DNA from 3 places in the Arthrobacter sunyaminii genome. Region 1 is predicted to be linked to each of the others. Evidence: predicted binding sites of a transcription regulator. Region 1 holds the regulator's gene; each other region holds the start of a gene.

What was found. The regulator HrcA, encoded in region 1, represses chaperone genes, less so after heat shock. The targets are predictions, from matches to a motif close to TTNGCACTCGNNNNNNNCGAGTGCNAA.
Region 2: a site for HrcA is predicted at 8,893-8,919, ahead of groES (co-chaperone GroES). Genes of this name have one in related genera too.
Region 3: a site for HrcA is predicted at 1,543-1,569, ahead of groL (chaperonin GroEL). Genes of this name have one in related genera too.

What each region holds. Positions count from the first base shown of each region.
Region 1 covers NZ_CP076456.1:2,322,181-2,331,670, forward strand. Annotated here, with positions in the region: gene KG104_RS10365 (PhoH family protein) at 1-325, opposite strand, end outside; gene KG104_RS10370 (GerMN domain-containing protein) at 678-1,616, shown strand; gene KG104_RS10375 (16S rRNA (uracil(1498)-N(3))-methyltransferase) at 1,624-2,388, opposite strand; gene dnaJ (molecular chaperone DnaJ) at 2,390-3,529, opposite strand; gene hrcA (heat-inducible transcriptional repressor HrcA) at 3,666-4,679, opposite strand; gene KG104_RS10390 (DUF3097 domain-containing protein) at 4,893-5,735, shown strand; gene KG104_RS10395 (DUF4870 domain-containing protein) at 5,877-6,296, shown strand; gene hemW (radical SAM family heme chaperone HemW) at 6,346-7,578, opposite strand; gene lepA (translation elongation factor 4) at 7,575-9,428, opposite strand.
Region 2 covers NZ_CP076456.1:3,120,351-3,130,938, forward strand. Annotated here, with positions in the region: gene guaA (glutamine-hydrolyzing GMP synthase) at 1-108, opposite strand, end outside; gene KG104_RS14040 (DUF3817 domain-containing protein) at 166-606, opposite strand; gene KG104_RS14045 (SURF1 family protein) at 603-1,418, opposite strand; gene KG104_RS14050 (PTS sugar transporter subunit IIA) at 1,502-1,942, opposite strand; gene KG104_RS14055 (glycerol-3-phosphate dehydrogenase/oxidase) at 2,013-3,737, opposite strand; gene KG104_RS14060 (GuaB3 family IMP dehydrogenase-related protein) at 3,801-4,940, opposite strand; gene guaB (IMP dehydrogenase) at 5,047-6,567, opposite strand; gene groL (chaperonin GroEL) at 6,768-8,378, opposite strand; gene groES (co-chaperone GroES) at 8,459-8,755, opposite strand; gene KG104_RS14080 (siderophore ABC transporter substrate-binding protein) at 9,126-10,085, shown strand; gene KG104_RS14085 (ABC transporter permease) at 10,172-10,588, shown strand, end outside.
Region 3 covers NZ_CP076456.1:543,258-553,845, reverse strand. Annotated here, with positions in the region: gene groL (chaperonin GroEL) at 1-1,385, opposite strand, end outside; gene KG104_RS02535 (cold-shock protein) at 1,707-1,910, opposite strand; gene KG104_RS02530 (LytR C-terminal domain-containing protein) at 2,131-2,760, opposite strand; gene KG104_RS02525 (DUF3263 domain-containing protein) at 2,798-3,100, opposite strand; gene KG104_RS02520 (uracil-DNA glycosylase) at 3,225-4,013, shown strand; gene KG104_RS02515 (siderophore-interacting protein) at 4,028-4,885, shown strand; gene KG104_RS02510 (threonine/serine exporter family protein) at 4,969-6,516, opposite strand; gene KG104_RS02505 (lipid II:glycine glycyltransferase FemX) at 6,874-7,947, opposite strand; gene KG104_RS02500 (LLM class flavin-dependent oxidoreductase) at 8,209-9,261, shown strand; gene KG104_RS02495 (MFS transporter) at 9,294-10,588, opposite strand, start outside.

The sequences.
Region 1 (9,490 bases):
TCAGGACTTCCGCCGGGCGCTGGGCGCTCTGGTCCCGGAGCATGGTGATCAACTGCTCCAGCAACTGGGGCGTGACCTTGGTCTGGCTCCGTGCCAGGATCCGAACTTCGTTGACGAGACGGAGGGTCAGTTCAACAACAGCAGCGGGTCCCGAGATGGAAAGCTCGTTGCCGCGGACGTGAAGATTGGCCTCCGGGTAAGCGGACTCAATGATCTTGAGCGCCTCGTCGTTGGCACCCAGAGACTGGACCATGTGTTCCGTGGAATCAAAGATGATGGTCTGGCGATCCAGTCCGATGGTGCCAATTCCTGAGGATTCAGTCATATATTCGGCCTTCCCAGGCCTTTCATCGCCCCTTTTGAAGAGTGAGTTGTTTGTGCTTGGTGTGGTGCCCCGGCCTAACAAGTTATGGGACCGGCAATCGGGAGCTCGGCAAGTTAAGACAGGCACTTCAATATTACTTGATACCACGGCTCACCGTCTGCTCCAGCCGGTGAGCCGTTTTGTCCGCCTGTGCCGGATGCGGCCGCGGCGGGCGGCCGACAACACGGTTGGTGCTCCGGACGCCGGGTCTCAATCGGGTCTCAGTCCGGTCGCAGGACGGTTAAGAGCGCAAATCCGGCCTTTCGCATGTGCCAAGCTGGGGATGACCGTTCAGCGAAAGGAGGACAGAAAATTGCATGAAGCACCGCAACGGCGCCTGCCGCACCGCCGGATCGCCCTGGGCCTGCTCGCAGCATCTTCACTCCTCCTCAGTGGCTGCGGCGTAGTCGCAGCCACCCCCACCACCTCCATGCCTACGCCCTTTGATGAGGCTGCAGGTTCCGTGTCCGCCCCGCTGAGCGTTACGGCTCCTTCGGAAGGAAAGCCGGCGCCGGGACGGCTTCCGGTCTACTGGCTCGGAGTGAACGGTTCAAATGTTCACCTCTACCGGGAGTTCCAGCCCAGCGAAACGAGCGGTGATCCGATAGTCGAGGCTGTAGTTGCCATGACGTCCGACAAACCGGCTGATCCGGATTACTTCAATCCCTGGAGCAAAGCCGGCAGCGTCACAGCCTCAATATCCGGCAAGAACGTGATCACGGTTGATATCTCCTCGGACGCTTTCAAGACTTCCCTCGATGCCGGCATGGCGCACCGCGCCGTCCAGCAGCTCGTGTATACGGCAACCGCTGCGGCTTCAAACGCCGGGCTTACCACGGTGAAGTATGAGCCCTCAGTGGTGCTTCTGGTGGACGGCAAAGCAGGTTACCGGGCATTCGGGCATGAGCGCCTGGAAGGGCAGCTCCAGCGGGATGCTTCACTGATGGCCCCGATCTGGATCATTGATCCGCAGCAGGGGGACGGAACCGGCCCTTCGCTGCGGGTTCACGGAACCGCAGTGTCGGAAGGCGGCCAGGTGTCCTGGCGTGTCGAGCCGATTGTTGACGGCCGGCCCGCCGAGGATGCCGTCCAGACCGGTTATGCCGAACTGGAGGCACCCACCGGCGGCACATCCCTCTACAGTTTCAGCGTTGATCTGGCGCCGGGCGAATACAGCGTAAGCGTTTTCCACGGGGCTGAACGGGCCGATGAGGACTCCAAACGCGTCACCGTGTATTCCGACGTGAATTAGCCCGGCTTTACCAGCGGCCGAGCGCATAATTCAGGACGGCCAGCGCCGCCGGACCTGCGGTGGATGAACGAAGAACGTGCTGCCCCAACCGGACCGCCACGGCCCCTTCGGAACGCAGGAGCTCAACTTCAGCGCCGCTGATTCCCCCTTCGGGTCCCACCACCACGGCAATGCTCAGCGGCCGGCCGCCGCAGCGGCGCCGTGCCTGCTCCACCGCCGGTACCAGCGCGCCGTCGGCCTCTTCATGAAGCACAAGCACCAGGTCCACATCCGCCAGCCTGCGCACCAGCGCCTTGGTATCGAGCATTTCTTCGGCTACCGGGATCTGGGACCGGCGGGACTGCTTGGCCGCCGCCGTGAGGATGCCCTGCCACTTCAATTGCCCCTTGGCGGCTTTGTCGGCACGCCAGCGCACGATGCTCCGCTCGGACTGCCACGGAATCACCGCCTGCACGCCCAGCTCGGTGGCTGCCTCAACGGCCTGCTCGTCCCGGCCTCCCTTGGCGAGGGCCTGAACCAGCACCAGCGTATCTGCCGCTTCGTTTTCCTCGGTGACGGACTCCACCGCAACCTCCAGCCGGGACGGCCCGGCAGCGGCAACCGTACCCGTGAGCCGGCGTCCGGACCCGTCCACGATATCCACCGGTTCCCCGGGCGCCAGGCGTTTCACGGCAACTGCGTGGTGGGCTTCAGCCCCTTCGAGGACAAAAAGGGAACCGGCCCCGGCGGCCCGGACGGCATCCGGGTCACCGAAGAAGATCGGGTTGGTCATGTCAGTGGTTGCCCAGGCGGTCCCGCAGCCGGGCAAAGACGCCGGTGCCGCTGCCGGCCAGACGACCCTCGGCATATTCCTCACCGCGCAGCTGCGCCAGCTTGCGCAGCAGTTCTTCCTGCTCCGCATCCAGCTTCTGCGGGGTTTCCACGTGCAGGTGGACCAGCAGGTCTCCCCTGCCGTAGCCGCGCAGATGGGTCACGCCAAGTCCCTTGAGGGTGGTGACTTCCCCGGACTGAGTGCCGGCCTTAACCGCAATCTCCCGGTCGCCGTCGAACGTCTCGAAGTTGATGGAGGACCCAAGCGCCGCCGCCGTCATGGGCACGGTCAGCGTGGCGTGCAGGTCATCGCCTTCGCGGACAAAGGTAGGATCGGCATTTACCCGGATTTCCACGTACAGGTCGCCCTGGGGTCCGCCGGCCGTACCGGCTTCGCCCTGTCCGCCCAGCTGGATGCGGGTGCCGGTGGCTACACCGGCGGGAATCTTGATGTTCAGGGTACGGCGGCTGCGCACGCGGCCTTCGCCGGCGCACTCGTGGCACGGGTCCGGGATAACGGTTCCGTAGCCCTGGCAGGACCCGCACGGCGCGCTGGTCATAACCTGGCCGAGAATGGAGCGCACGGCACGCTGTACCTGGCCGGATCCGTGGCAAATGTCGCAGGTCCGGGGTGAGGTTCCCGGCTGGCAGCAGCTTCCGTCGCAGGTGGGGCAGGTGACCGCGGTGTCGACCTCGATCTTCTTGTTGGTGCCGAAGACGGCATCCTTCAGATCGATGCGCACATTGATGAGCGCATCCTGGCCGCGGCGCGTCCGTGAAGCCGGTCCCCGGCCGCCGCCTCCGCCGCCGCCAAAGAAGGTGTCGAAGATGTCCTGGAAGCCGAAGTTCTGGCCGCCGAAGCCGGCGCCGCCGCCAAAGCCGTTGTCGTTGCCGTTCTCGTTGCCGGTGGTGTCATAGATGCGGCGTTTCTGCGGGTCCGCGAGCACCTCATAGGCGTGGGTGACGGCTTTGAACTCGTCCTGCGCTCCGGGAGCAGAGTTAACGTCCGGGTGGAGCTTGCGGGCAAGCTTCCGGTACGCCTTCTTGATTTCTTCGCCCGTGGCGTCGCGTCCGACACCCAGGACCTGGTAGTGATCGCTCACTCGTGCACATCGCTTCCTGTAATTGGCAGTATCCGCGTTGTTACCGCGCCGCCCTCCGTCCGGAGGCGTCCACCGGCTGCTGTCGCCCGCGGGCGGCGGCAACCGGCGTAATGCTGCTGTATTCGTCTAACGTTTTTTAGTTGTTCAGTATTCGGGAAAGATAACGGGCCACGGCGCGCACTGTGGCCATGGTGTTGGGGTAGTCCATGCGGGTTGGTCCGAGCACCCCCACCTTTGCCGAAGAATCGGGTCCGTAACCGGTGGCTACGACTGATGCCTCTGAAAGGGATCCATGCGGGTTCTCCCGTCCAATCCGCACCGAGACACCTCTGGCGTCCTGCTCCATTTCGGACAACAACCGAAGCATGACGACTTGTTCCTCAAGTGCCTCCAGGATGGGGCCTATCGTCAGGGGAAAGTCTACTGTGGAACGGGCCAGATTGGCGGTGCCGGCCATGACCATGCGGTCTTCCCGGTTGATTCCGGCCAGCTGCTCCAGACAGTGCGCCAGCGCCGCGGCGTTCCGCCTCTTCGGGGCAGGAACCTGGACGAGGCAGTCGGCCAGTTGTCCGGTTATCCGGGTCAGCGGCGTGCCGCTGAGTGCGGACAGGAAATGCTGCCGCAGCTCCAGCAGGTCCGGCTCGGTCACCTGGTCCGGAACCGTGATGACACGCTGCTCCACCCGTCCGGTGGTGGAAATCAGGACCACCAGCACCTGGGCCGGCGCCAGCAGGACAAATTCGATGTGGCGGACCTTGGCGTTGCCGAGATGCGGATACTGCACCACAGCCACCTGGTTGGTTAGCTGCGAGAGCAGCCGGACGGTCCGTTCCATGACGTCATCGAGATCCTCTGCACCCTCCAGCAGGGTCTGGATAGCTTTGCGCTCTGCGGCGGACAGCGGTTTGACGTCTGATATCCGGTCCACGAAAAGGCGGTAACCCTTGTCGGTGGGGATGCGTCCGGCGGAAGTGTGAGGTGCGACAATCAGGCCCTCTTCTTCAAGGGCCGCCATGTCATTTCGAATGGTGGCGCTGGACACTCCCAGCTGGTGGCGTTCCACCAGTGCTTTGGATCCAACGGGTTCGCGCGAATGCACGTAATCCTCAACAATGGCCCGGAGCACCTCGAGTCTGCGTGGCTCACTCATGGTTTTCCCTCCCTTGCTGATGTCCTGCCGGTGCTGATGTCCTGACAGCGGTGCCGAACAGGCATGCGGATTGGCGCCGGGCTGGTTAGCACTCACCCTGCCCAAGTGCTAAGTCTAATACGGATCGGCGGCGTTGCTAGCATTGAGGAGCCCGTGCCCGCACGTGCCGAATCCGCGCAGGAACCAACCGCAATCAGAGTGAGGGATACACCCGTGTCGAATTTTTCGTGGGGCCCGCAGGACATTAGCGCCCCGGCCCGGCGGGTATTGCCCAAAGTCGGCGCCGAGATCGGGCTCGTGCTTGAAGACGTGCACAGCGGCTGGGTTGGTGCCGTGGTGCGCGTCGAGAAGTCCGGCGGCCTGCATCTGATGGTCCTGGAGGACCGGCGCGGCAAGACGAAGTCCTTCGAGCTGGGGTTCGGATTCCTTTTGGACGGGGAGCCCGTCGAGGTGGTTCCGGCTGTCAAGGCTGCGGCCCCGGTGTCCCGGCGGACGGCGTCGGGCTCTGTCCGGGTGGACAACGTCCGGGCGCGCACCGCGAGGGCCAGCCGCATCTGGGTGGAGGGAAAGCACGACGCGGAACTGGTGGAAAAGGTGTGGGGTGATGATCTGCGCGTGGAGGGCATCGTCGTCGAGCCCCTGCACGGCGTGGATGATCTTGCCTCCGCTGTAAAGGATTTCAGCCCGGGCCCCGGACGCCGGCTGGGCATCCTGGTGGACCATCTGGTGTCCGGGTCCAAGGAGTCACGGATAGCTGCCGAAGCCATGGCCGTTCCGGGCGCCCGCGGGAACGTGCTGATTGTGGGCCATCCGTACGTGGACGTGTGGCAGGCCATCAAGCCGCAGACCATCGGCCTGGCAGCCTGGCCCGTGGTGCCCCGCCACGAGGACTGGAAAACGGGCATTCTGAAAGGCCTGGGCTGGCCGCACCGGGACCACACCGATGTTGCCATGGGCTGGAAGAAACTGCTGGGCAGCGTCAATTCATATGCCGATTTGGAGCCGTCGCTGCTGGGGCGGGTGGAGGAAGTTATCGACTTCCTGACCGTCCCTTAGCGGCTCCACCGCCGTGCCGTTGCGGGCTGGAGCTCCTCCAGCCAGTAACCTAGATGAGATATGCAGCAGCCGGACGGCCCCAGTCCGCACCGCCGCACCGGGCCAGGCGTCCAGAGTCAAAAGGAAACAGCAGTGTCGAACATCCGTCAAAATGACCAGCACCGCCCCGACGACCGGGGTCCGGCCCAGCGTCCCCCCTATCAGGGCGCACCGGCCAACGCGCTGCCCCTCACCGCTTCCGAGGACCGCCAGTGGGCAACCATGGCGCACTTCGGCGGCATTCTGGGCTTCATCCCCTCGATGATCATCTACCTGGTATTCCGCGACCGCGGCCCGTTCACGGCGCAGGAATCCAAGGAAGCGCTTAACTTCACGCTTCCTCCCACCATCATCGCCATGGTCGCCTGGCTGCTGTCCTTCATTCCGGTGATCGGCTGGGTCTTCGCCATCCTGAATGCCCTGCTGTGGGTTGCCATCGCGGTTTCCTCAGTGGTCGCCGGCATTGAATGCAACCGCGGACGGCCTTACCGCTACCCGCTGAACCTGCGCCGCATCCAGTAAGGCCGGGACTGGATCAGCCCGGCGGCGGACCTCAGTCCGGCAATAGGACCTAGTCCGGCAGCAGGCGGCGGACGACGGCGTCCGCCAGCAGGCGGCCCTTGGTCGTCAGCAGCACGCGGCCGGTCAGGGCGGCCTTCGCGTCCACCAAACCGTCGGCCATCAAACCCGCCACGGCGAGCCGGCCCGAATCCTTGAGCCGGGACAGTTCCAGGCCTTCAGCCAGGCGGGTGCGCAGCATGACGTCTTCCACGTACCGGGTTTCGGCATCCAGGGTTTCGCGCCCGACGGCGGGTGACTCCCCCGCGGCAATCCGCTGGGCGTAGGCGGTGGGATGCTTGGCGTTCCACCAGCGCACGCCGCCGGCGTGAGAATGGGCGCCCGGGCCGATGCCCCACCAGTCGTCGCTGCGCCAGTAGGCCAGGTTGTGCCGGCACTGGTCCGCGGGTGTACGCGCCCAGTTGCTGACCTCGTACCAGGACAGTCCGGCCGCCGTCATCAGCTCGTCGGCCACGAGGTATTTGTCCGCGTGGTCGTCGTCGTCGATCGGCGGCACTTCACCGCGGCGCATGCGTGCGGCCAGTTTCGTGCCCTCTTCGATGATGAGGGCGTAGGCGGAGATGTGGTCCGGCTCGTAGCTCAGCGCCTCGTTGACCGAAACCTTCCAGTCCTCCAGGGACTCCCCCGGCGTGCCGTAAATCAGGTCAACGCTCACGTTCAGTCCGGCGTCGCGCGCCCACTTCACTGCCTCCGGAACGCGCGACGGCGTGTGGGTGCGGTCCAGCACTGCCAGCACGTGCGGCACGGCGGACTGCATGCCGAAAGACACGCGGGTGAACCCGGCGTCAGCCAGCAGCTGGAGGGACTGCGGGGTCACCGAGTCCGGGTTGGCTTCCGTGGTGACCTCCGCGCCCGGTTCCAGCCCCCAGGCATCAATGGCCGTCTTCAGGATGCCCGTCAGGTCCTCCGCGGGCAGGAGCGTGGGCGTACCGCCGCCAAAGAACACCGTCTTCAGCGGGCGGTGCGGCAGTCCGGAGGCAGTGAGTGCGCGCGCAGCGAACCGGACTTCCTGCTCCGCAGTGCCGCCGTAGGCTGCCTGCGAGGCACCGCCGCCCAGCTCCGTGGCGGTATAGGTGTTGAAGTCGCAGTAGCCGCAGCGGACGGAACAGAACGGGATGTGGACATACAGACCAAAATTCCGGTCCGCCGCTCCGTCCGCTGCCTGGGCGGGCAGGAGACCGTCGGCGGGTGCCGGGTCTCCGAGGGGTAGTGCGCTGGGTGTCACTTCTTGGCTTTGTCCTTGGACTCGTCGGAGGAAAGTGCTGCCACGAAGGCTTCCTGCGGAACTTCCACGCGGCCCACCATCTTCATGCGCTTCTTGCCTTCCTTCTGCTTTTCCAGCAGCTTGCGCTTACGGCTGATGTCACCGCCGTAGCACTTGGCGAGCACGTCCTTGCGGATGGCGCGGATGGATTCGCGGGCAATGATCCGGGAGCCGATGGCAGCCTGGATGGGGACCTCGAACTGCTGGCGCGGAATGAGCTCGCGCAGCTTGCCGGTCATCATCACGCCGTAGGAGTAGGCCTTGTCCTTGTGCGTGATGGAGCTGAAGGCGTCCACCTGTTCGCCCTGGAGCAGGATGTCCACCTTGACCAGGTCGGCCACCTGTTCGCCGTCGGCCTTCCAGTCCAGCGAGGCGTAGCCGCGGGTCTTGGACTTGAGGATGTCGAAGAAGTCGAACACGATCTCGGCCAGCGGGAGGCGGTACCGGATTTCCACCCGGTCCTCGGAGAGGTAATCCATGCCGCCCAGGACGCCGCGGCGGGCCTGGCACAGTTCCATGATGGCGCCGACAAATTCGTTGGGGGCCAGGATCGTGGCCGATACCATCGGCTCGCGGACCTCTTTGATCTTGCCTTCGGGGTACTCGCTGGGGTTGGTGACGGTGACGACCTTCTTGTCCTCGAGCGTCACCTCGTACTCCACGTTGGGCGCAGTGGAGATCAGGTCCAGGTTGTACTCGCGTTCGAGCCGTTCACGCGTGATTTCCAGGTGCAGCAGGCCCAGGAAGCCCACGCGGAAGCCGAAGCCCAGCGCCGCCGATGTCTCGGGTTCGTAGACCAGCGCGGCATCGTTGAGCATCAGCTTTTCCAGCGCGTCGCGCAGCACCGGATAGTCGGCGCCGTCGATCGGGTACAGCCCGGAGAACACCATGGGCTTGGGATCGGCGTAACCGGGCAGCGATTCAGCGGCAGGCTTAGCCAGGTTGGTGACGGTGTCGCCAACCTTGGACAGCCGCACGTCCTTCACGCCCGTGATCAGGTAGCCCACCTCGCCGACGCCCAGCCCCTTGGACGGGGTGGGTTCCGGCGAGCTGACACCGATTTCGAGGAGTTCATGGCTGGCCCGGGTGGACATCATCTGGATGCGTTCACGCGGAGACAGCGAGCCGTCGATCACTCGGACATAGGTGACCACGCCGCGGTAGGTGTCATAGACGGAGTCGAAGATCATGGCACGGGCGGGAGCATTGGGGTCACCCTGCGGTGCCGGAATCTCGCGGACGATCTGGTCCAGCAGGGCTTCGACGCCAACACCGGTCTTGCCGGAGACCCTCAGGACGTCCGCCGGATCGCCGCCGATCAGCTTTGCCAGTTCCTCGGCGTACTTTTCCGGCTGCGCTGCCGGGAGGTCAATCTTGTTGAGGACCGGAATGATGGTGAGGTCGTTTTCCATGGCCAGGTACAGGTTCGCGAGGGTCTGGGCCTCGATGCCCTGGGCAGCGTCCACCAGCAGCACGGCGCCTTCGCACGCGGCCAGGGAACGGGATACCTCGTACGTGAAGTCCACGTGGCCGGGGGTGTCGATCATGTTCAGCGCGTAGGACTCGCCGTCGACCTCCCACGGCATGCGCACGGCCTGCGACTTGATGGTGATGCCGCGTTCGCGCTCAATGTCCATGCGGTCCAGGTACTGGGCCTTCATGTTCCGGTGCTCGACGACGCCGGTGGACTGGAGCATGCGGTCGGCCAGGGTGGACTTGCCGTGGTCGATGTGGGCGATGATGCAGAAGTTTCTGATGATCGCCGGATCCGTCGCGGCAGGCACCGGTGAGAAGCGGGCCATAGGTGACACTGTGGCGGTTCCTTTACTGTTCACAGGACTTCACGGCGGCTGCGGCGCAGGCCGCGTGCCGG
Region 2 (10,588 bases), 800 kb from region 1:
GACATCTGCATCGCGTACCCGGCGGGCAATGAGCTGGGCGTACTGGGCGCCGAAGTCCACAACTAGGACAGGGCGCTCTTCTATGGGAGGGGTCGCGGAATTAGTCACGCTTCAAGGATAGTCGCCGGAGCATCCGCGCCGCACATCCGCGTGGAGGCCGGTGCCTCAGTAGCGCTTGGCCGCTTCCGGATGGGCAGCGAGTTCCGCAAGGACCTGTTTGTGCGTACGGCCCTCCACAATGAAGGACAGGAAGGGCACCACACCGCCCAGGGCGATCAGGATGAACTTCGAGAACGGCCAGCGCATCAGCTGCCACAGGCGGAAGTCAGCCAGCAGGTAGACCACGTACAACCAGCCGTGGGCAATCAGCACACCCGTGAAAAGGTTCAGCGGGCCAACGGTGATCTCCTCGATCTTCAACCCGTATTTGAGGATCATCTCAATGCACAACAGGAGAAGAAACACACCCGTGACGTAGGAAGAAACCTTGTAAAAGGTCAGGGCCGAACGGATCTGGGCGTGGGTGCCGCCAAAACGGCGCTTCTTCCGGCGCGGTTTCTTGGTTGCTGCGGGTGCCCCGGCGGGGGCCTGTACTGGATCGCTCACTTCTGTACCTCACTGGTCGGTGCCGGATGCCCCGGGACGGGGCCCTCGTCGTCGTCGTCGTCGTAATAATCGTCGTCGTCCTCGAGGGAACGCTGGTGGGCATCCGCCACGAGGCGCCACCACAGGAAGACGGAGAACCCGGCGAAGACCACCCACTCGATGGCGTAGAAGATGTTCATCCAGTTCACTGAAGTTTCCTGGGGCTGCGCATCCACGTCGACTACGCGCATGTCTCCGGTTTCCGGAGCCTCACCGTCCACCGTGATCTCGTTGGCAGTGACGAACGCCGCATACCCCGGGGTGTCCCAGACATTGATCAGTTCGGCGCTGGAGAGGCTGGGCAGGACCCCTTCCTCTTCGGGTGCCTTTGCGATGGGGCCTTCGGGCGGCAGCAGGCGGCCGACGACGACGGCGTCCCCGGACGGGGCGGGTTCGGCATCGCCGGGCTCGGCAACCCAGCCGCGGACCACCGGCATGACGGCGCCGTCCGGCGCTCCCTCCACGGCGAATGCGGTGACCACCCAGTATCCGCGGTCCCCGTCGTACAGCCGCTGGTCAATCAGTACGGTGTCCTCACCACGGAAGGAACCGTTCATGGAGACCATCTGGTCTGCCTCGGTGCCCATCAGTTCCACACCGGGGGTGAACACCTCGGTGAGGGGACGGACGTTTTCGGTTTCACCTGCGGCGGGCGGCAGCTCACTCTCGGCGGTCGAAAACTGCCACTGGCTCAGGAGCACGAAGACCGTCGAGATCGCAAGCGCAAAGAGAAGGGCGGCGATCCAGCGGGGTTGCAGGGCAGTTTTCAGCACCCCTTAACCGTACTTCGTACCCGTGTAGAAAACCCAATGCCTGCTGTGCGCAGCTCGGGCACCCGCGGCATCAGCAGGCGCCGTCAATGGTCAAAAAACACCAGCGAGGAGTTGATCAGTTCGGAAATGACTTCGGCGTCGTTGGCCCGGCGGAGCGAATCCCGGAAGGCCGGGCGGAACAGCGACCGCGCGATGGTGGCCAGGACTTCCAAGTGTTCAGAGAAGGCTTTGGCAGGCGTGGCTATCAGCAGAATCACCGTGGCCGGTCCGTCCGACGCACCAAAATCAATGCTGTGCCCGTAGCGGGTGATCCCCACGGCAATTGAGGTCTGCACCACTTCCTCGCTGCGCGCGTGCGGCATGCCGATGCCGCCGGGCAGCCCGGTGGCCATTTGGTGTTCCCGGGCATTGACCTGCTCCAGGAACACCTCCAAATTACGGATCCGTCCCTGGTCATACATCCGCCGGGCAAGCTGGGCTGCCGCATCCGAGCGGTCGGCCGCTTCCATCTGCAGAATGACCATTTCAGGGACCGTCAGGACGGCGCCCTTTTCATTCAGGGAGAGTTCAGGTTCCACTTCCGTTGGTTCCGGTTCAGGCCAGCGGAGCGATGTCGTGGGCCTTCAACCGTGCTGCGTCGGCCGAAACGTCATCGGGCTGTTCCTGGCTGCGCCGCTCGGCTTCCACCCGCGCCTCGTAGTGGGCCACTTCCTGCTCCACCCGCTCCGGACTCCAGTTCAGGATGGGCGCCATGAGTTCGGCCACAACCGGGGCAGCGGAGACTCCCCGGTCCCACGACTCGATGGAGATGCGGGTGCGCCGGGCCAGGACGTCCTCCACATGCCGGGCACCCTCGGACGTGGTGGCATACACCACTTCGGCGCGCAGGTAATCGTCTGCTCCGGGCAGGGGCTCCCCCAGCTCAGGATTGGCACGGATCAGTTCCAGCACCTCGTTAGCCAGGGATCCGTAACGGTTGAGCAGATGCTCCACCCGGACCACATGGACTCCGTAGTGCTCCGCAGTGCGGTGCCGGAGATTCCAGGCAGCCTTATAGCCCACCGCACCCAGCAGCGGGATGGTGGAGGTGCAGCTTTCCGGCACCTTCCCGTCCAGCGCCCGGGCGGCCTCATCCACGGCATCCTTCGCCATGACCCGGTAGGTGGTCCATTTGCCGCCGGCAACAACCACCAGCCCCGGCACGGGATGGGCCACCACATGTTCGCGGGAGAGTTTGGCCGTGGAATCATTCTCGCCGGCGAGCAGCGGCCGCAGGCCGGCGTAGACGCCTTCAACGTCCTCGCGCGTCAGCGGAGTTTTCAGCACGCTGTTCACATGCTCCAGCAAGTAGTCGATGTCCGCCGAGGTTGCTGCGGGATGTGCCTTGTCCAGATTCCAGTCGGTGTCCGTAGTGCCCACAATCCAGTGCCGGCCCCACGGGATCACGAACAGCACGGATTTTTCCGTGCGCAGGATCATGCCCACGGTGGACTGGATCCGGTCGCGGGGAACCACCAGGTGCACACCCTTGGACGCCCGGACTTTCAGCTGTCCCCGGTCCGTCACCATGGCCTGGGTTTCGTCGGTCCACACGCCGGTGGCATTGACCACCTGGCGGGCGAACACATCGAATTCCCGGCCGGTCTCGGAGTCCTTGACCCGGGCGCCCACTACACGCTCACCCTCGCGAAGGAAGTCCACCACGGACACCCGGTTGGCCACGGTGGCGCCGTAGTGCGCTGAGGTGCGGACCATGTTGGCAACGTACCGGGCGTCGTCCACCTGGGCGTCGTAGTAGCGGATGGAGCCAACCATGGCGTCATCCTTCAGGCTGGGCGCCGCCCGGAGGGTGGCTTTTTTGCTGAGGTGCTTGTGCATCGGCACCCCGCGGGAATTACCGGAGGTCAGGCCCATGGTGTCGTACAGCATGATGCCGGCACCAACGTAGGGCCGCTCATAGAACCGGTGTGTCAGCGGGTAGAGGAACGGTACGGGCTTGACCAGGTGCGGGGCGATCCGCTGAATCAGCAGGCCGCGTTCCTTTAGCGCCTCGGCTACGAGGGCAAAATCCAGCATCTCCAGATAACGCAGACCGCCGTGAATGAGCTTGGAGGAACGCGACGACGTGCCCGATGCCCAGTCCCGGGCCTCCACCATGCCCACTTTGAGTCCGCGGGTGACTGCGTCCAGGGCGGCACCGGCACCCACCACGCCGCCGCCAACAATCAGGATGTCCAGTTGCTGGCCGGGCTCCGCCGTGGAACGCAGCGCCGCCAGGGCGTCCTCCCGGTATTCCGGACTGAGTGCATCTTTGCTCATGGTCAAGATTTCCTCTCTGGGACGCGCTGGCGGCGCAGTGGTCTTTGCAGCCACTGTAGGGAACTACATGGCGGATAGGTAGGGCGCGACCAGCACCTCAATGCGCTGGAAGGCTTTCACATCGGAGTAACCCGTGGTGGCCATGGCACGACGCAGGGCACCCATCAGGTTGGACGTGCCGTTGGTGTGGTGCGACGGGCCCCAGAGAACTTCCTGCAGCGGGCCGACGGTGTCCAGCCGGACCCTGTCGCCGCGGGGAAGTTCGCTGTGGTGGGCTTCCTGGCCCCAGTGCCATCCCTGTCCGGGGGCTTCTTCCGCCCGGGCCAGAGCCGATCCGAGCATCACGGCGTCCGCGCCCATGGCGATCGCCTTGACGATGTCACCGCTGGTGCCCATTCCGCCGTCGGCGATCACGTGGACGTAGCGTCCGCCTGACTCGTCCATGTAATCGCGGCGCGCCTCGGCGATGTCTGCGATCGCGGTGGCCATGGGGGCGTGGATGCCCAGTGCCCGGCGGGTGGTGGTGGTCGCTCCCCCGCCGAAGCCGACCAGGACGCCGGCGGCTCCGGTGCGCATCAGGTGCAGGGCCGGGGTGTAGCCGGCCGCGCCGCCCACGATGACGGGAACGTCCAGTTCGTAGATGAACTGCTTGAGGTTCAGCGGCTCAACGGTCTTGGAGACGTGCTCGGCAGAGACGGTGGTGCCGCGGATGACGAAGATGTCCACGCCGGCGGCCAGGACGGTCTTGTAGAACTCCTGGGTGCGCTGCGGGGTCAGGGAGCCGGCAACGGTCACGCCGGCGTCGCGCACCTCGGCCAGGCGGGAGGTGATCAGCTCCGCCTGGATGGGTGCTTCATAGATTTCCTGCAGCCGGCGGGTGGCCGCGGGATTAAAGTTATCTTCACTGAGAACCGCGATCTCATCCAGCAGCGGCTGGGGGTCCTCGTAACGGGTCCACAGCCCTTCAAGGTTCAACACGCCCAATCCGCCCAGGCGGCCCATCGCTATAGCGGTGGCCGGGGACATCACCGAGTCCATGGGGGCTCCCATGACCGGCATTTCAAACTGGTAGGCGTCGATCTGCCAGTTGATGGAAACATCCTGCGGGTCCCGCGTCCGGCGGGACGGCACAATTGCCACATCATCGAGGGAGTAGGCTCGGCGCCCACGCTTGCCACGGCCAATTTCTATCTCATTGCTCACGCCTCTAGGTTATCCCAGCTTTGGAAGCCGGGCCTTAAAGCAGCAGCAACCGCATCCTTCCCCGTCATTTGGAGGATGGATGCGGCTGCTGCCGTCGGTGCCGAAATTAGCGGCGGGTGCCGTAGTTCGGCGCCTCCGCCGTCATCATGATGTCGTGCGGGTGGGATTCCTTGAGGCCGGCCGGGGTGATCCGGACAAACTTGCCCTTCTGCTTCAGCTCTTCGATGGTGCGCGCACCGGTATAGAACATGGTCTGGCGCAGGCCGCCCACCAGCTGGTGAGCGACGGCGGACAACGGACCCCGGTAGGGAACCTGGCCTTCAATGCCCTCGGGGATCAGCTTTTCGTCGCTGGGGACATCGGCCTGGAAATAGCGGTCCTTGGAGTAGGACGTGTTCTTGCCGCGGCTCTGCATGGCACCGAGCGAACCCATGCCGCGGTAGGACTTGAACTGCTTGCCGTTGACGAAGACCAGGTCCCCCGGGCTTTCGGCGGAACCGGCCAGCAGGCCGCCCAGCATGACGGTGTCTGCGCCGGCAACGATGGCCTTGCCGATATCGCCGGAGTACTGGAGGCCGCCGTCGGCGATCACCGGCACGCCCGCCGGGATGGCGGCTTTGGCAGCTTCGTAGATGGCGGTGATCTGAGGAACGCCCACTCCGGCCACCACGCGGGTGGTGCAGATGGATCCGGGACCCACGCCCACCTTGATGGCGTCGGCGCCGGCGTCGATCAGGGCCTGGGCACCTTCGCGGGTGGCTGCCTGGCCGCCAATGATGTCCACGTGCGCCACCGCCGGGTCCTTCTTCAGGCGGGCAATCATGTCCAGCACGCCTGCACTGTGGCCGTTGGCGGTGTCCACGACGAGGATATCCACGCCGGCGTCAACGAGTGTCATGGCACGCTCATAGCCGTCACCGAAGAAACCGATCGCGGCGCCGACACGCAGCCGGCCTTCCTCGTCCTTGGTGGCCAGCGGGTACTGCTCGGCCTTGTCGAAGTCCTTGACCGTGATCAGGCCCTGCAGGCGGCCGTCGTCGTCGACCAGCGGCAGCTTCTCGATGCGGTGCTTGCCCAGCAGTTCCACGGTTTCTTCGGCGCTGATACCCACGCGGCCGGTGATCAGCGGCATGCGGGTCATGACTTCATGAACCTTGCGGGCGGGGTAGTCGGCACGCGGGATGAAACGGGTGTCGCGGTTGGTCACGATGCCCAGCAGCTTGTCGTCCGCATCCACAACGGGCAGGCCGGAGACACGGAAGTGGGCGCACAGGTCATCCAGTTCCTGCAGGGTGGCGTCCGGGGAGATGGTCACCGGGTTGGTGATCATGCCTGATTCGCTGCGCTTGACGCGGTCCACGTGCTCGGCCTGGTCTGCGATGGACAGGTTGCGGTGGATGACACCGAGTCCGCCCTGGCGTGCCATGGCGATGGCCATGCGGGATTCGGTCACCGTGTCCATCGCGGCCGAAAGCAGCGGTGTCTGGACGGTGATCCGCTTGGACAGGCGGGAGGAGGTGTCCGCCTCGGACGGAATGACGTCCGTGGGGCCGGGCAGCAGCAGGACGTCGTCGTACGTCAGGCCGATGAAGCCGAACGGGTCATGCTCTGTGGACTGCTGGCTCAAAACTGCGCCTCTTTCGCGGAAGGACCGGAGGGATGGGGAAAACGCCGGAAAAAGGACCGGCTGGCTTCCTTACATCCTAAAACGAAAGACCGCCGGTCCCTATTCCAAATCCTTACTGGTGGCATCACTCACAGCCGGGCATGCAAAAGGCCCCGGTGCCGCAGCAAAATACTGCTGCAGCGCCGGGGCCTCTGTGTCACCTAGTGCTGGTGGCCGTGATCTTCTTCGTCATCGGCAGGCTTCTCCACCACAAGTGCCTCGGTGGTGAGGACCAGGGCGGCGATGGATGCGGCGTTGCGCAGCGCCGAACGGGTGACCTTGACCGGGTCAATGATGCCGGCCTCGATCAGGTTCTCGTATTCGCCCGTCGCGGCGTTGAAGCCGTTGTTGACCTCAAGGTCAGTGACCTTGGCGACAACAACCATGCCCTCGGCGCCCGCGTTCTCGGCGATCCAGCGCAGCGGCTGTGCCAGGGCGCGGCGCACCAGACCGACGGCGGTGGCGGCGTCGCCTTCCAGCTTCAGCACCTCCGCGTCGGTGTCCAGGGCCTTGGCAGCGTGGACCAGTGCGGAACCGCCGCCGGCCACGATGCCCTCTTCCAGGGCCGCACGCGTCGAGGACACGGCGTCTTCGATGCGGTGCTTCTTTTCCTTGAGCTCCACCTCGGTGGCTGCGCCAACCTTGATGACGCCAATGCCGCCGGAGAGCTTGGCCAGGCGTTCCTGCAGCTTCTCGCGGTCCCAGTCGGAGTCCGTGCGCTCGATCTCGGCACGGATCTGAGCCACGCGGTCAGCGACGTCGGCTTCGGAGCCGGTTCCGTCGACAATCGTGGTGCTGTCCTTGGTAACCGTGATGCGGCGGGCGGAGCCCAGCACCTCAAGGCCAACCTGGTCCAGCTTCAGGCCCAGATCCGGGGAGACAACCTGCGCACCCGTGAGGGTGGCGATGTCCTGCATCATGGCCTTGCGGCGGTCACCGAATCCGGGTGCCTTGACGGCAACCACGTTCAGGGTGCCGCGGATCTTGTTGACCACCAGGGTGGACAGGGCTTCGCCTTCAATGTCCTCGGCAATGATGAACAGCGGCTTGGAGGTCTGCAGCGCCTTTTCAAGCAGGGGCAGGAACTCGGCAACCGAGGAGATCTTGCCGGAGTTGATCAGGATCAGCGCGTCTTCGAGGACGGCTTCCTGGCGCTCCGGATCAGTGACGAAGTACGGGGACAGGTAGCCCTTGTCGAACTGCATGCCTTCGGTGATGACCAGTTCGGTCTGCGTCGAGGAGGATTCCTCGATCGTAATGACGCCGTCCTTGCCGACGGTGTCAAAGGCCTTGGCCAGCAGTTCGCCAATCTCCATGCTCTGGGCGGAGATGGCAGCTACGTGGGCAACCTGGTTGCCCTCAACTTCCTTGGCGTTTTCCAGCAGCCGTGCAGCTACCGCTTCCACGGCCGTCTCCATGCCGCGCTTCAGCTGGCCCGGAGCGGCGCCTGCAGCAACGTTGCGCAGGCCTTCCTTGACCAGGGCCTGAGCCAGCACCGTGGCGGTGGTGGTACCGTCACCGGCGACATCGTTGGTCTTGGTGGCTACTTCCTTGGCCAGCTGGGCACCGAGGTTCTCATACGGATCATCCAGCTCGACTTCACGGGCGATGGTCACGCCGTCGTTCGTGATGGTGGGAGCGCCCCAGGTCTTGGCGAGCACTACGTTGCGGCCGCGCGGGCCGAGGGTCACCTTGACGGCGTTGGCCAGCTTGTCGACGCCGGCCTCCAGCGAGCGGCGGGCGGAGTCGTTGAACTCCAATTGCTTTGCCATGTGTGTGTCCTTTCCGACAGCTACATCTGCACCTGCATCAGAAAACCCCGGCCAGATTGGCCGGGGTCTTCCTTTTTCAACTACTTAACGACGATGGCCAGTACGTCGCGGGCGGACAGCACCAGGTATTCGGAGCCGCCGTGCTTGACTTCGGTTCCGCCGTACTTGGAGTAGATGACAACGTCACCTTCGGAAACATCCACGGGAACGCGGTTGCCGTTGTCGTCAACGCGGCCGGGGCCTACTGCAACAACTTCGCCCTCCTGGGGCTTTTCCTTTGCAGTGTCCGGAATGACGAGGCCGGAAGCAGTGGTCTGCTCGGCTTCGAGGGGGCGGACAACAATGCGATCCTCAAGGGGCTTAATAGAGACCGACACTCGGGCTCTCCTTTGCGTAGTTACTAACGGATAGGGACCGTCGGTGGGCGCTGGCCGTCGTCGCGGTGCCGGTTGGCGCTTCCCTCAGGAATTAGCACCCTCACAGGGAGAGTGCTAGCTCCGACTTTATGCAAGGGCTGGCACTCGGTCAAGGTGAGTGCCAATTTACTTTGCCGCGTCATGATGCCCCGTAACCAAAGCCCGCTCACCGGGACATAAAAGTTGCTTAGCCTCACCTAACCCTGTAGTTTTCAAAGGCGCGCAAAATTAGCAAACATTTATATGTCCTAAATACGCAAACATCTGTGTCCTATTGGCGGGCCTCCCCCGCCGGGCCGGACGATAGACCCGAACAGCTGGAGCCCCTGACGTGAAGAAAACCCTCAAGTCCCGCCTTGTCGCCGGGACCGCCCTCGCCTCCCTCCTGGCCCTGAGCGCCTGCGGATCAGACAGTTCGGCCAACGCGGACGCCACCGCCGATGCGTCCGAGCCCACCATGGTTACCGTTGAACACACCCAGGGCACCACCGAAGTTCCCGTGAACCCGGAGACTGTCTACACGTTCGACCTCGGCGCATTGGACACCCTGGATGCCCTGGGTATCGAGGTTGACGGCGTTCCCGCCGCAAACTTCCCCGAAAGCCTCTCCAAGTACGGCTCCGATGACTACACCAAGATCGGCAGCATGAAGGAGCCCGACTTCGAGGCCATCAGCGCCGGCGCCCCCGATCTGATCATCATGTCCGGCCGCACCGCTGACTCCTACGAAGAATTCTCCAAGATCGCGCCCACGATCAACCTCAGCACCGACGCTGCGGATCCGTGGAATTCCTTCATCTCCAACACCGAGATCATCGGTGACATCTTCGGCAAGGAAGCCGAAGTTGAAGAGAAGCTCGCTGCACTCGAGACCAAGGTGGAAGACACCAAGGCAACCGCCGCCGACGCCGGCAACGGCCTCATCATCATGACCAGCGGCGGCGAAATGACCGCTTACGGTGAAGGTTCACGCTTCGGCCTGATCCATGACGTCCTTGGGGTTGCCACCGCTGCCGACATCAAGTCCGAAGCACAGCACGGTGAATCCGTGTCCTTCGAATACGTTGCCGAGATCAACCCGGACAACCTGTTTGTCATCGACCGCGACGTCGCTGTGGGCAATGCGGGTGAAGTTGCCTCCGCTGTACTGGACAACGAACTCGTGATGGGCACCAAGGCCGCCAAGAATGACCGCATCACCATGCTCGATTCCTCCAGCTGGTATCTCGTGGGTTACGGCCTGAACAATGTTGACTCCATGGTCAGCGCTGTTCAGGACGGCATCTCCTAACCGTCCAGCCCACCTGCCAATCCTTGCCGGCCGGCCTTCCTCCCCTCCGGGAGCAGGGCCGGCCGGCGGGGGAGACGGAACGCACCATGACCACTGCGCTAATCCCCACCGCCCCGGCAGCCGCCGGGGCCACTGCTGTTTCCGGCCGGCGCCGGTTCCTCGGCCCCGGAGCCAAGCTTCTGCTGGGAGGAACAGCTGTCCTGGTGCTTGCCGTTGTCAGCATGTTTGTCGGCGTGAGCGACGTTTCGCTTCCCGGCCTGCTCTCCGGCGATGAACACGCGTGGGACATCTTTTGGATCAGCCGGGTTCCCCGGACCCTGAGCATCATTCTTGCCGGGATGGCGCTGAGCGTCGCCGGTCTCATCATGCAGCTGATGGCCCGCAACAAGTTCGTGGAGCCGTCCACGGTGGGCACAGTGGAGTCCGCTTCCCTGGGCATCCTGGTGGTCACGGTGTTCCTGCCGGGGGCCTCGCTGTTCCTTAAAATGTCCACCGCAACCGTC
Region 3 (10,588 bases), 1.8 Mb from region 1:
ACGCCCGGCTCCATGCCGGCGTTGAAGGCGATCTGCTTCAGCGGAGCGTCGATGGCAACGCGGACGATGTTGGCGCCCGTTGCTTCGTCGCCCTCGAGGTTCAGGTTTGCGAAAGCCTTCAGGCCGGCCTGGATGAGGGCCACGCCGCCACCGGCGACGATGCCTTCTTCAACGGCAGCCTTTGCGTTGCGGACAGCGTCCTCAATGCGGTGCTTGCGCTCCTTGAGCTCAACTTCAGTTGCAGCGCCGGCCTTGATGACTGCAACGCCGCCGGCCAGCTTGGCCAGGCGTTCCTGCAGCTTCTCGCGGTCGTAATCGGAATCGGAGTTCTCGATTTCCGCACGGATCTGGTTGACGCGGCCCGCGATTTCCTCGGGGTCACCGGCGCCTTCCACGATCGTGGTCTCGTCCTTGGTGACTACCACCTTGCGGGCCTTGCCCAGCAGGTCCAGCGTGGCGTTCTCCAGCTTCAGGCCAACTTCCTCGGCGATGACCTGGCCACCGGTGAGGATGGCAATGTCAGCCAGCTGGGCCTTGCGGCGGTCGCCGAAGCCCGGAGCCTTGACGGCAACAGACTTGAAGGTGCCGCGGATCTTGTTGACCACCAGGGTTGCCAGGGCTTCGCCTTCGACGTCTTCGGCGATGATCAGCAGCGGCTTGCCGGACTGCATGACCTTCTCGAGAACGGCAACGAGGTCCTTCACGTTGGAGATCTTGGAGTTCACGATCAGGATGTACGGATCCTCGAGGACCGTTTCCTGGCGCTCGGCGTCGGTGACGAAGTAACCGGAGATGTAGCCCTTGTCGAAGCGCATGCCTTCGGTGAGCTCAAGCTCCAGGCCAAAGGTGTTGGACTCCTCGACGGTGATAACACCTTCCTTGCCAACCTTGTCCAGCGCCTCAGCGATCAGATCGCCGATCTGCTGGTCACCGGCGGAGATGGAAGCCGTGGCAGCAATCTGCTCTTTGGTCTCGATTTCCTTGGCGGAGGCGAGGAGTTCGGCCGTGACAGCTTCGACAGCCTTCTCGATGCCGCGCTTCAGGCTCAGCGGGTCGGCGCCCGCAGCAACGTTGCGCAGGCCTTCCTTGACCAGTGCCTGGGCGAGGACCGTTGCCGTGGTGGTACCGTCACCGGCAACGTCATCAGTCTTCTTGGCAACTTCCTTGACCAGCTCTGCGCCGATCTTTTCGTAGGGATCGTCGAGCTCGATCTCCTTGGCGATGGATACGCCGTCGTTCGTGATGGTGGGGGCGCCCCACTTCTTCTCAAGGACAACGTTGCGGCCACGCGGGCCGAGGGTAACCTTCACGGCGTCGGCGAGGATGTTCAGTCCGCGCTCGAGGCCGCGGCGTGCCTCTTCGTCAAATGCAATGATCTTGGCCATAACGGCTTTCGTCCTTCCGGAACAGTCATGCTGGGTGCTTAGATGTTGCATTCCAGACTGCGGTGCCCGCGACGGACGGGCCAACAGGAGCGATCTCTTTACGCTCCCGCAGGCCCTCACCTCAGTGGCTTGCTCTTTCACTCAACGCCGACCGCTTTTAGCAGTCATACGGCAAGAGTGCTAAGTCAATAATTAGCACTCCCGCACACTGAGTGCAAGCGATCACGGCTCGGTGCTTGGCGCGTCACAGGCAACAGCATCCACGGGTTCCGTGTCCGTGTCCGCAGGGCAGTCATAGGATTGGCGGCCCGGCACCGGCAGCTACACGGTGCGGACGTCCTCAGCCTGCGGCCCCTTCTGGCCTTCGCCGATGTCGAACTCCACGCGCTGGCCCTCTTCAAGGGTGCGGTATCCGGATGCCTGGATTGCCGACCAGTGCACAAAAACATCCGTCTGAGCTTCGTCCACAGTAATGAATCCGTAGCCTTTTTCCCCGTTGAACCATTTGACGATCCCCTGCGCCATGTGCGTTTCTCCCACCTTTTTTGCGAGCGAAAGTCCAGCCACGGTGATCATGGCGGAACTGGCCGCGGCACACAGAGCAGTCCGGAACGCGGAGCTGTTTCTGCCGGCTCCGGATCCTGCGCGGTACGGCTGGCACTCACTGTAGCCAGTGCAGGCCGGAGCGCCCGGTGCTGTGCAGGATTGTTATGGAGTATTTACGCAGCAGGAGGCAGTTTGGCTGCTACTGGAAGCCCGGGCCGGGCACCACGGTGACCAGCGTGAAGTCCGGCGACTGAACGACGGTGGGAATCCCCAGCAGCTGCGACAGCTCCTGGGCATTGGGCAGCTGGTCCTCGGTGCCGTAGAAAATGATCGATCCCTGCAGCGGCTGTCCGCCCCAGTTGGCAACCTGCGCCGTAGTCCAGCCATCGGCTCCCAGCCGGGCTGACACACTGGCTCCCAAACCGCCGATTCCGCTTCCGTTCAAGACCACTACGGGCTGGCTCCGGTCCGCTGCGGCAGGCGTGGGTGAAGGTGTGGGGGAAGGTGTGGGTGCGGGTTCAGCACTCGGTGCAGCGGTGGCGGACGGGGTTGGTTCCGTACTTTGCCCGGGTTCAGAGGCCTGCGGTTCCGGGGATTCCACGGAAGCGGAGGAATCTGCGGCAGGCGCCCTGTCGCCGTCGTCCGTTCCGATGCCCAGGCGGGGAAGGACAAAGTAAGCCGCCACCCCAAGCACCAGGGCGAGTACGCCAACGGTGATGATTAGGCCGAGTCCGCTTGAGCGCGAAGGGATCAGCCGTTCCCGGTGAACGCCCTGGCGCGACGACGTTTCGGGAACCTTGTCGAACTCATCCCGGGGGTAATTGCTCATGGTGAGGTATCAGTCCTTGGTCTCAGGTGGCGCCGGTTTAGACGTCAGAGCCTGAACGACGGGCGGTGCGCGCGCGCTGACGGGTTGTTCGTAGTCTACGCAGTCTCTTGACCAGCATAGGGTCGTGAGCCAGGGCGTCCTCGGTGTCGATCAGCGCATTGAGGACCTGGTAGTAGCGTGTGGCGGACATGCCGAACAGCTCGCGGATGGCTTGTTCCTTCGCGCCGGCGTACTTCCACCAGGCCCGTTCCAAGGCCAGCATCTGCTGTTCCTGTTCCCCCAGCGGGCTGTCGGGGTCAACCGCGCCGTCAAGCGAGAAGGCTTCGGTTGTTTCGGCCACAGAATGCTCCCAGATAGTTGACGGTTTCACCACCCATGTTAGTTGGTGAATAACAGCTCTGTCATTTGCGTCTTCCGCCCTACCGGAATAGCCCGTTCCCCTGCATCCGGCCTACGCTGGATGGGTGAGTTCAAGCGACCCGACGCTCTTTCCTCTGCCGCACGAGCTGCCCGGCGACAAACCGTTCCCGTTCGCCGCCCCCGCAGCGCTCAGTGATGTCATGGCTCCGGACTGGGCCTGTGCACTGGGTCCCGCTGCCCAGGACCTGCACCGGATAGCTGCCGGACTCCAGGAAGAGCGCGCGTCCGGACACACCGTCCTGCCTGCGCCGGAGAACATCCTCCGGGCGTTTTCCCGTCCCCTTGCAGACGTCAAAGTCCTGCTGATCGGCCAGGACCCGTATCCCACTCCCGGCCATGCCGTGGGACTGTCCTTTTCCGTGGACCCTGCAGTGCGTCCGCTGCCGCGGAGCCTGAACAATATCTATAAGGAACTTCACGCGGACCTCGGGATACCGCCCAGCGTCCACGGTGACCTTAGCTGCTGGTCGGACCAGGGGGTGCTGCTGCTGAACCGGGTGCTGACGGTTCGTGCCGGCAGTGCAGGGTCCCACCGCAAACGAGGCTGGGAGCAGATTACCGAGCTCGCGGTCCGGGGCGTGGTTGCCCGCCGCCTGGCTGACGGGAGCCGGGCCCCGCTGGTGGCCGTGTTATGGGGCAACGACGCCCGTTCAATCGTTCCGCTGCTCGATGATGTCCCGAGGATCGAATCCGCCCATCCCAGTCCGCTCTCCGCCTCGCGCGGATTCTTCGGCTCACGTCCCTTCAGCCGGGTTAACGAACTGTTGCAGCAACAGGGCGCCTCGCCAATTGACTGGCGGCCGGCGCGATACGGTAAAGAAAACGTCCTTTGATCTAGGAGAACCAAATGCCTGACCCTTCCGCGCCCGCCGCAAAGCCAGCGCAGGATGTTCCCCGCCGGGCCCGTCCGCTGTTGGTCCTGGAGGTTCTGCGGACGGAGCAGCTGACTCCCCACATGGTTCGGGTGATTGCCGGCGGACCCAATTTCTCCCGATTTGCGGCCAATGGTTTTGCCGACTCATACTGCAAGATCTGGTTCGGTCCGGACGGTAAGCCGCTGGACGGAACAGCGGAGCTCGAAGCACTCCGGGAACAGTTTCCCCGTGAACAGTGGCCGGTGTCGCGCACTTACACCATCCGCAGCGTCGACTCCGCCGCCGCAGAGATCGCCATCGATTTTGTGGTCCACGGAGACGAGGGGCTCGCCGGACCTTGGGCCGCCCGGGCCACAGCCGGTGAGACCCTCTCCTTCACTGGTCCCGGCGGGGCCTTCAATCCAGACCCCGACGCCGGCTGGTACCTTTTCGCCGCCGATGAATCCGCGCTCCCGGCCACGGCTGCCGTGCTGGAATCGCTGCCCGCGTCCGCCGTCGGGCAGGTCTTTCTGGAAGTGGGCGGGCCCGAAGACCGCCAGCCGCTGAAGACGCCGGAAGGTATCTCAGTGACTTGGCTGTACCGCGGCGACCTCCCGGCAGGAAACACCGGCCTGCTGGCAGCCGCTGTGGCCGATGCGCCCTGGACCAGCAACGATGTGCAGGTCTTTGCCCACGGTGAGCGCGAAGCGATGAAGGCCCTCCGGGATGTCTTTTTTGGCCTCCGCGGCTTGGAGCGCCGGCAGGTTTCTCTGTCCGGCTATTGGGCGGCCGGCCGGACAGAGGACGCGTTCCAGGCAGAAAAAAGGACCCCGGTCGGCAAGATCCTCTAGATCCTGCTTTCCGGGGCCCTCGGTCCGGGGCTCTTTCTTCCTGCCTAACGTCCAGGCGGTCTAACGTCCAGCCTGTCTAACGCCTAGCGGCGCCGGTTCCGGCGGTCGTTGCCGGAGAGGTTCCGGGTCAGCGGGCGGGCCAGATTGTCTCCAAACACCACGCCGCCGGCGATCGCAAGGATAATCGTAAGGGCGTTGAAGATGCCCACCGCACCAACGGTGATGTCGTCGGAGCCGATGCTCAGCCCGTACATCGCCCGGAAGATGGACAGCCCCGGGAACAGGAAGAGCACGGCCGGCACAGCCACGATCAGCTGCGGGGCACCCATGCGCAGGGCAATCATCCGTGCCAGCATGCCAATGAAGATCGCGGCAACGGCCGGTGTCAGCCGGGGGCCCACACCCACCAGCTCCGAGAGCTGGAATACTAGGAAGCCGGCCAGCCCGGTCAGGACCGTGGGGAGCACCAAGTTCATGGGCGACTGCTCCACCACGCAGATGGTCCCGAGCGCCACGGCCAGCAGCACCAGGGTCACTGCAAACGGATACTGGGAGCCCACCACCTGCGTCACATCCAGACGCGGCACACCCAGCAGCGCCCCGACCACCAGTGCGACGGCGATGCCCGCCACCAGCGCGCCGAACGTCAGGAACGCGGACAGGAAACGTCCCGACGCGGTGACCGGGAACCCGTTGATCGCATCCTGTACAGCTGAGACGAGGCGGCCGGTGGGCAGGAGCAGAAGGATGCCTCCGGCAACCACGATGCCCGGCGAAATGGGCACGTCCATGGACCAGAAGAGCATGGCAAGGGCCGTGACCAGGAAACCGCTCGCGGCCGTGGTGAAGAAGTCCGGAACACGCCAGCGCCCCAGCACCCGCTGCAACAAGCTGACCAGGAAGGTACTGACGAAAGCCACTAGGGAGGCCAGCGGGCCGCCGCCGATGAATCCCACAATCGCCGCCGCGAAGGCGCCGGTGGAGAAGGTCACGGCCCAGCGCGGAAACGGCTTTGGCCGGTGCATGATCTCATTCAGCCGGTTGGACGCCTCGGCGCGGGAGACACCGCCGTCGATAATGTCCGTGACCAGCTGGTGGACCAGGCCGAGGCCGGCATAGTTGTTGGTCCAGGAACGCACGACCCGCATGACGGTAATGGGGGTCTGGTCCTTGGGCGAGTAGTTCAGCAGAACGGACTGGTTGGTGATGTCCACTTCGATGCTGTCCAGGCCAAAGGCAGCGGTGACCGCGATGATGGCGGTCTCCACTTCCAGGGCGCCGGCACCGTAACGGAACATGGTTTCGGCAAGCCCCAGCGCCAGATCAAGCGTTTTCCTTGCGGAGGCATCCGGCCCGGCGGTGCGCACCAGGGGGTTCGCATACGGCGAGCCTGCCAGCCGCTCCACAATGGACATGGCCTGGGTGGGCGGAGTCTCACCCTGGACCAGGCGGCGCAGCATCCTTTTGGCAGCAGCCGATGAGCGGTCCTGCCGCTGGGCGCTGGCGCTGCCGGGATGGTGGTGGCTGCCGGGAACGGTTTTGCGCGCCCGAGGCTTCCGCGGCGGCTGGCCTGCCGGCGTGGTCTGTCCGGAGCTCAGCCCGCCTGAAGACCCTTTCGGCGACGTCTGCATGACGGACGTTGTGGGGGGCGGGGGTTTGGGCTTTGTACTGCGCAAGCCGACGCCGGCAGGACCTGTGGGCAGACCCGCGGCACCTTTCGGTGCCGCTTTGGGTGCCTTCGGCGCCTTCGGTGCTTTGCCTGGTACCGGCTGCCGCTCCGGCTGATTCTTGCGTTCCGGCTGGTTCTTGCGTTCCGGCTGATTCTTCCGTTCGGACCCGGCAGGTCCGCCCTGACGAATGACCGGGATCAGTCCCACCTGTGGGTCGGGATTCTGCGCAGGCTCTTGGCGGTCTGCATCGGACGTGTTCTCCAAAGGACTCACCCTTTCGCCTCTGTTGGCCTGATTCCGTTCAGGCGCGCTTCCTGTTTAGTAGAACGGCTGCTGATGCCGGCGCCAGTAAATCTGCCGCGCCACGCGTTCGCCGATGGTGTTCCAAATCTTGTACCGCAGCGGATCCAGGACCAGGTCATAACACCCCACGAAGTCCGTGACGGTCTTGGAAAAACTGGTCTTGAAGAGGCCCAGGCCGTGGTGGGGATGTTCCTTGTTCTTCAGCTGGTCGCTGGGGGGCGTGCCGCAGAAGTCATACTGCTCAATGCCGAAGTCTTCCTTCAGCTCGTTGATCGCGGTCCACTGCACCAGATGGGAGTCTCCGTACTGGTTACGCCGGGGCTTGGACCCGCCGTCCTTGTAGGTTCCCTTCTTGCCGTAGGCGATGACAAATGCACCGACGGTGGGTTCGCCCTCTTCAAACGCGAAGTAGAACCGGCCCTGGCCCGCCGCCACGAAGTTGGACCAGAAGCGGTGGTAGTACTCATAGGAGCGCATCCGGGCCGAAGAACGGTCCTCGATGTGGCTCATGAGCCGGTACATGATGCGCATATTCTCTTCGGTCGGCTCGACCCGCCGAACGTCGGCCCCCTCGCGAATGGCCCGGCGGACCGCGTTGCGTCCGCGGGAGGAGAGGTTTTTCAGCAGCTGCTCGGTGTCCGGTGTGGTGTCCAGAAGGGCCGTGGAGTCATTGGGCTGCAGGTTGAAGGTCTTCACCAGGCCGGCACCCTCGAACTGGGCACGCACCTCGGGGCTGTCCACAATGTCAGGTTCCACCTTGACGGCGAACACGTTCCTCTTGGTTTCTTTGATAAACCGGCGCAGCGCATCGAGGACCTCGGGGACGTGGGCCGGCTCCGCGACGTCTGGGCCCTTGATGAGGTACCAGAGGCTGCCCAGTCCGGGGACCTTCTTCTCTATGGCCAGGTTGTACGTCGTGTAACCGCGGCCCGTGAACACCAGATGGATGGGATTCCAGCCATGGCGGGACTTAACCTCGGCGTAGGAAGCGGACTGCAGCACGTTCCCGCCGCACGGGTTGGACTGCACGTGGCTGTCCCACTTTTCCATCTCGTCGGCGGTGGCCAGGCGTGCACTAAAGTCTCGCAAAATACCTCAACTAATCGCTTGATCGCTTGATCGCTTGCACCATTGCGGGTGATCCGGAGTGGTTCCGGAAAAACGCCCGGGGAACCGTCCCTCAGTCTATCTGCTGGTGTCATGGCTGGATGAAATCCGGGGGCTTCGACACTGTGAGATCACTTTCCCAAGAAGCACCGGTCCTTCCGGAACAAGATGGCTTGGCCGGATGGCCCGTGCCGCTAGACTAGATGCAAATACATGAACTTTTGAGGGAATGGCGGGCTTCATATGGGACGGCAGCTGGAACTGGGACTGGATACCTTTGGTGACGTCACCTCGGACCCGGACGGGGAGCGGCTTCCGCAGCACCAGGTGCTGCGCAACGTAGTGGCCGAAGCCGTCCTGGCGGATTCGGTGGGCATTGACTTCATCGGAGTCGGTGAACACCACCGCGAGGACTTTGCCGTTTCAGCACCGGACGTGGTCCTGGCAGCCATTGCCGGACAAACCAGCCGGATCCGGCTGGGTTCGGCGGTCACCGTCCTGAGCTCCGACGATCCGATCCGTGTCTTTCAGCGCTTTTCCACTCTGGATGCAGTCTCCAACGGCCGAGCCGAAGTGATCCTGGGCCGCGGTTCCTTCACGGAGTCCTTTCCGCTCTTTGGGCTGGATCTGGCACAGTACGAGGAGCTCTTCGAAGAAAAGCTGGAACTCTTCACCCGGCTGCGCAGCGAGAATCCAGTGACCTGGAATGGCAGCACCCGGGCACCCCTGCAGAACCAGCGGGTGTATCCCCCTACGGCGTCAGGCGAACTCCCGGCGTGGATCGCCGTCGGCGGCACGCCACAGTCCGTGGTGCGGGCCGCCCATTACGGACTGCCCCTGATGCTCGCCATCATCGGCGGTGAACCGGCGCGCTTTGCCCCGTTCGTGGATCTGTACAAGCGGGCCCTTTCCCAGTTCGGCCGTCCGATGCTTCCGGTGGGAGCCCACTCCCCCGGTTACGTTGCCGCCAGCGACGAGCAGGCACTGGAGGAAGCCTGGCCGCATTTCGAGCGCATGCAGAACAGGATCGGCCGCGAGCGCGGCTGGAGCCCCACCACCCACAGCGACTACCTGGCCTCCGCCGGCCCCGACGGCGCACTGTTCATCGGTTCCCCCGAAACGGTCGCCGCCAAGATTGTCCGGGTGGCCAAGGAACTGGACCTGAGCCGCTTCGACATGAAGTACAGCCTGGGCACCCTCCCGCACGAAAACCTGATGAACTGCATCCGGCTTTACGGCACGGAAGTTGCGCCGCTGGTCCGCGAGCAGCTCGCGGCCACGGATTCGCGGGACTGACGCTGACCGAAAAGCTGACACTGACCGGAAAGCTAAGCCGATGCCGGGAGGAACCAGCGGGTTCGGGGTATTGCCTCGGCTAGCTGCGCCGCCTGGTCCATGATCTTCCGGTCCTCCCCCGTGATGCGTTCCTGTTCCTGCCGCAGATACTCCCGCCACGTGGCGACGTCGTAAATCTCGCGGAACTGCCGGGAATCCGTCACCGAATGCACCAGCTCCCAGTCCCGGGCACCGGTGCGCATCCTGGCCAGGCGCACCTCATGCATCAGCTGCACAAACTCGGCAGCCTTTTCGGGGGCCAGCTCGTAGGCCGTGAGGATGGTGACCGGACCGTCGTTGGGCGCGGGTTCCTGAGCAGCTTCGATGCCCAGGTCCGCCTCAGCGACGCTCCGGTCCAGCCGGCCGGTGCGCGGCAGCAGCGGCAGTACGGCCACGCTCAGTCCTGCCGCCACCAACAGGGTTCCGGCCGCCACCAGCACCGGGGTGTAGCCGAACGCGGTGGCGAAAGAGCCCCAAACGGCGGCGCCGATGGCCTGGGACCCGGTGGTCACCATCAGGTAGACCGACAGCCCGCGTGCCCGCACCCATTCGGGCAGCGTGAGCTGCATGGCGCTGTTGAGGATCGAGAAGGTGGCGATCCAGGAAATTCCCGCAAGGACCAGCAGGATGGCCAGCAGGACTGCCGGCAGGAAACCGGCGCCGATGATTGCCGCGCCAAACACAACGGCGGACAGGCCCAGCATCAGGTTGTCGTGGACCCGGTCCTTCACTCTGGGAAGCATAATCACGCCCATGACGGCGCCGATGCCGATCGCTCCCAGCAGCACTCCGTAACCGGTTGACCCGAGCCGGAGGTGCCCGTTCGCGGCCACCGGCAGCAGCGCGTACAGTGCACTCGCGGGTGCCATGAAGAGAGCGGTCCGGAGCAGGATGCGGCGGATGCGCGGCGCTGCCCGAATGTAGCGCATGCCGGCGGCGAGCGCTTCCCCCATCCGTTCGGGATCATCGGGTTCCGGGGGCGCCCGCCACACATATACAGCCACTGCGGTACCCAGGAATGAGACCGCATTGAGGCCGAAGACAAAGGCCGGACCGAACAGGGAGATGAGCACGCCGCCCAGCGCCGGACCCACCGCCCGTGCCCCGTTGACTGCCATGCTGCTCAGTGCTGAGGCCGCCCGGATTTCCTCCCGTGGCACCAGGTCGGGATTGATGGCCTGCCATGCCGGCTGACTCAGGGCCACCCCGCAGCCGATGAGGAAGGTGTACAGCAGGAGGGAATCAGCATCCAGCAGTCCCAAGGCTGCCACCAGGGTCAGCAGACTGG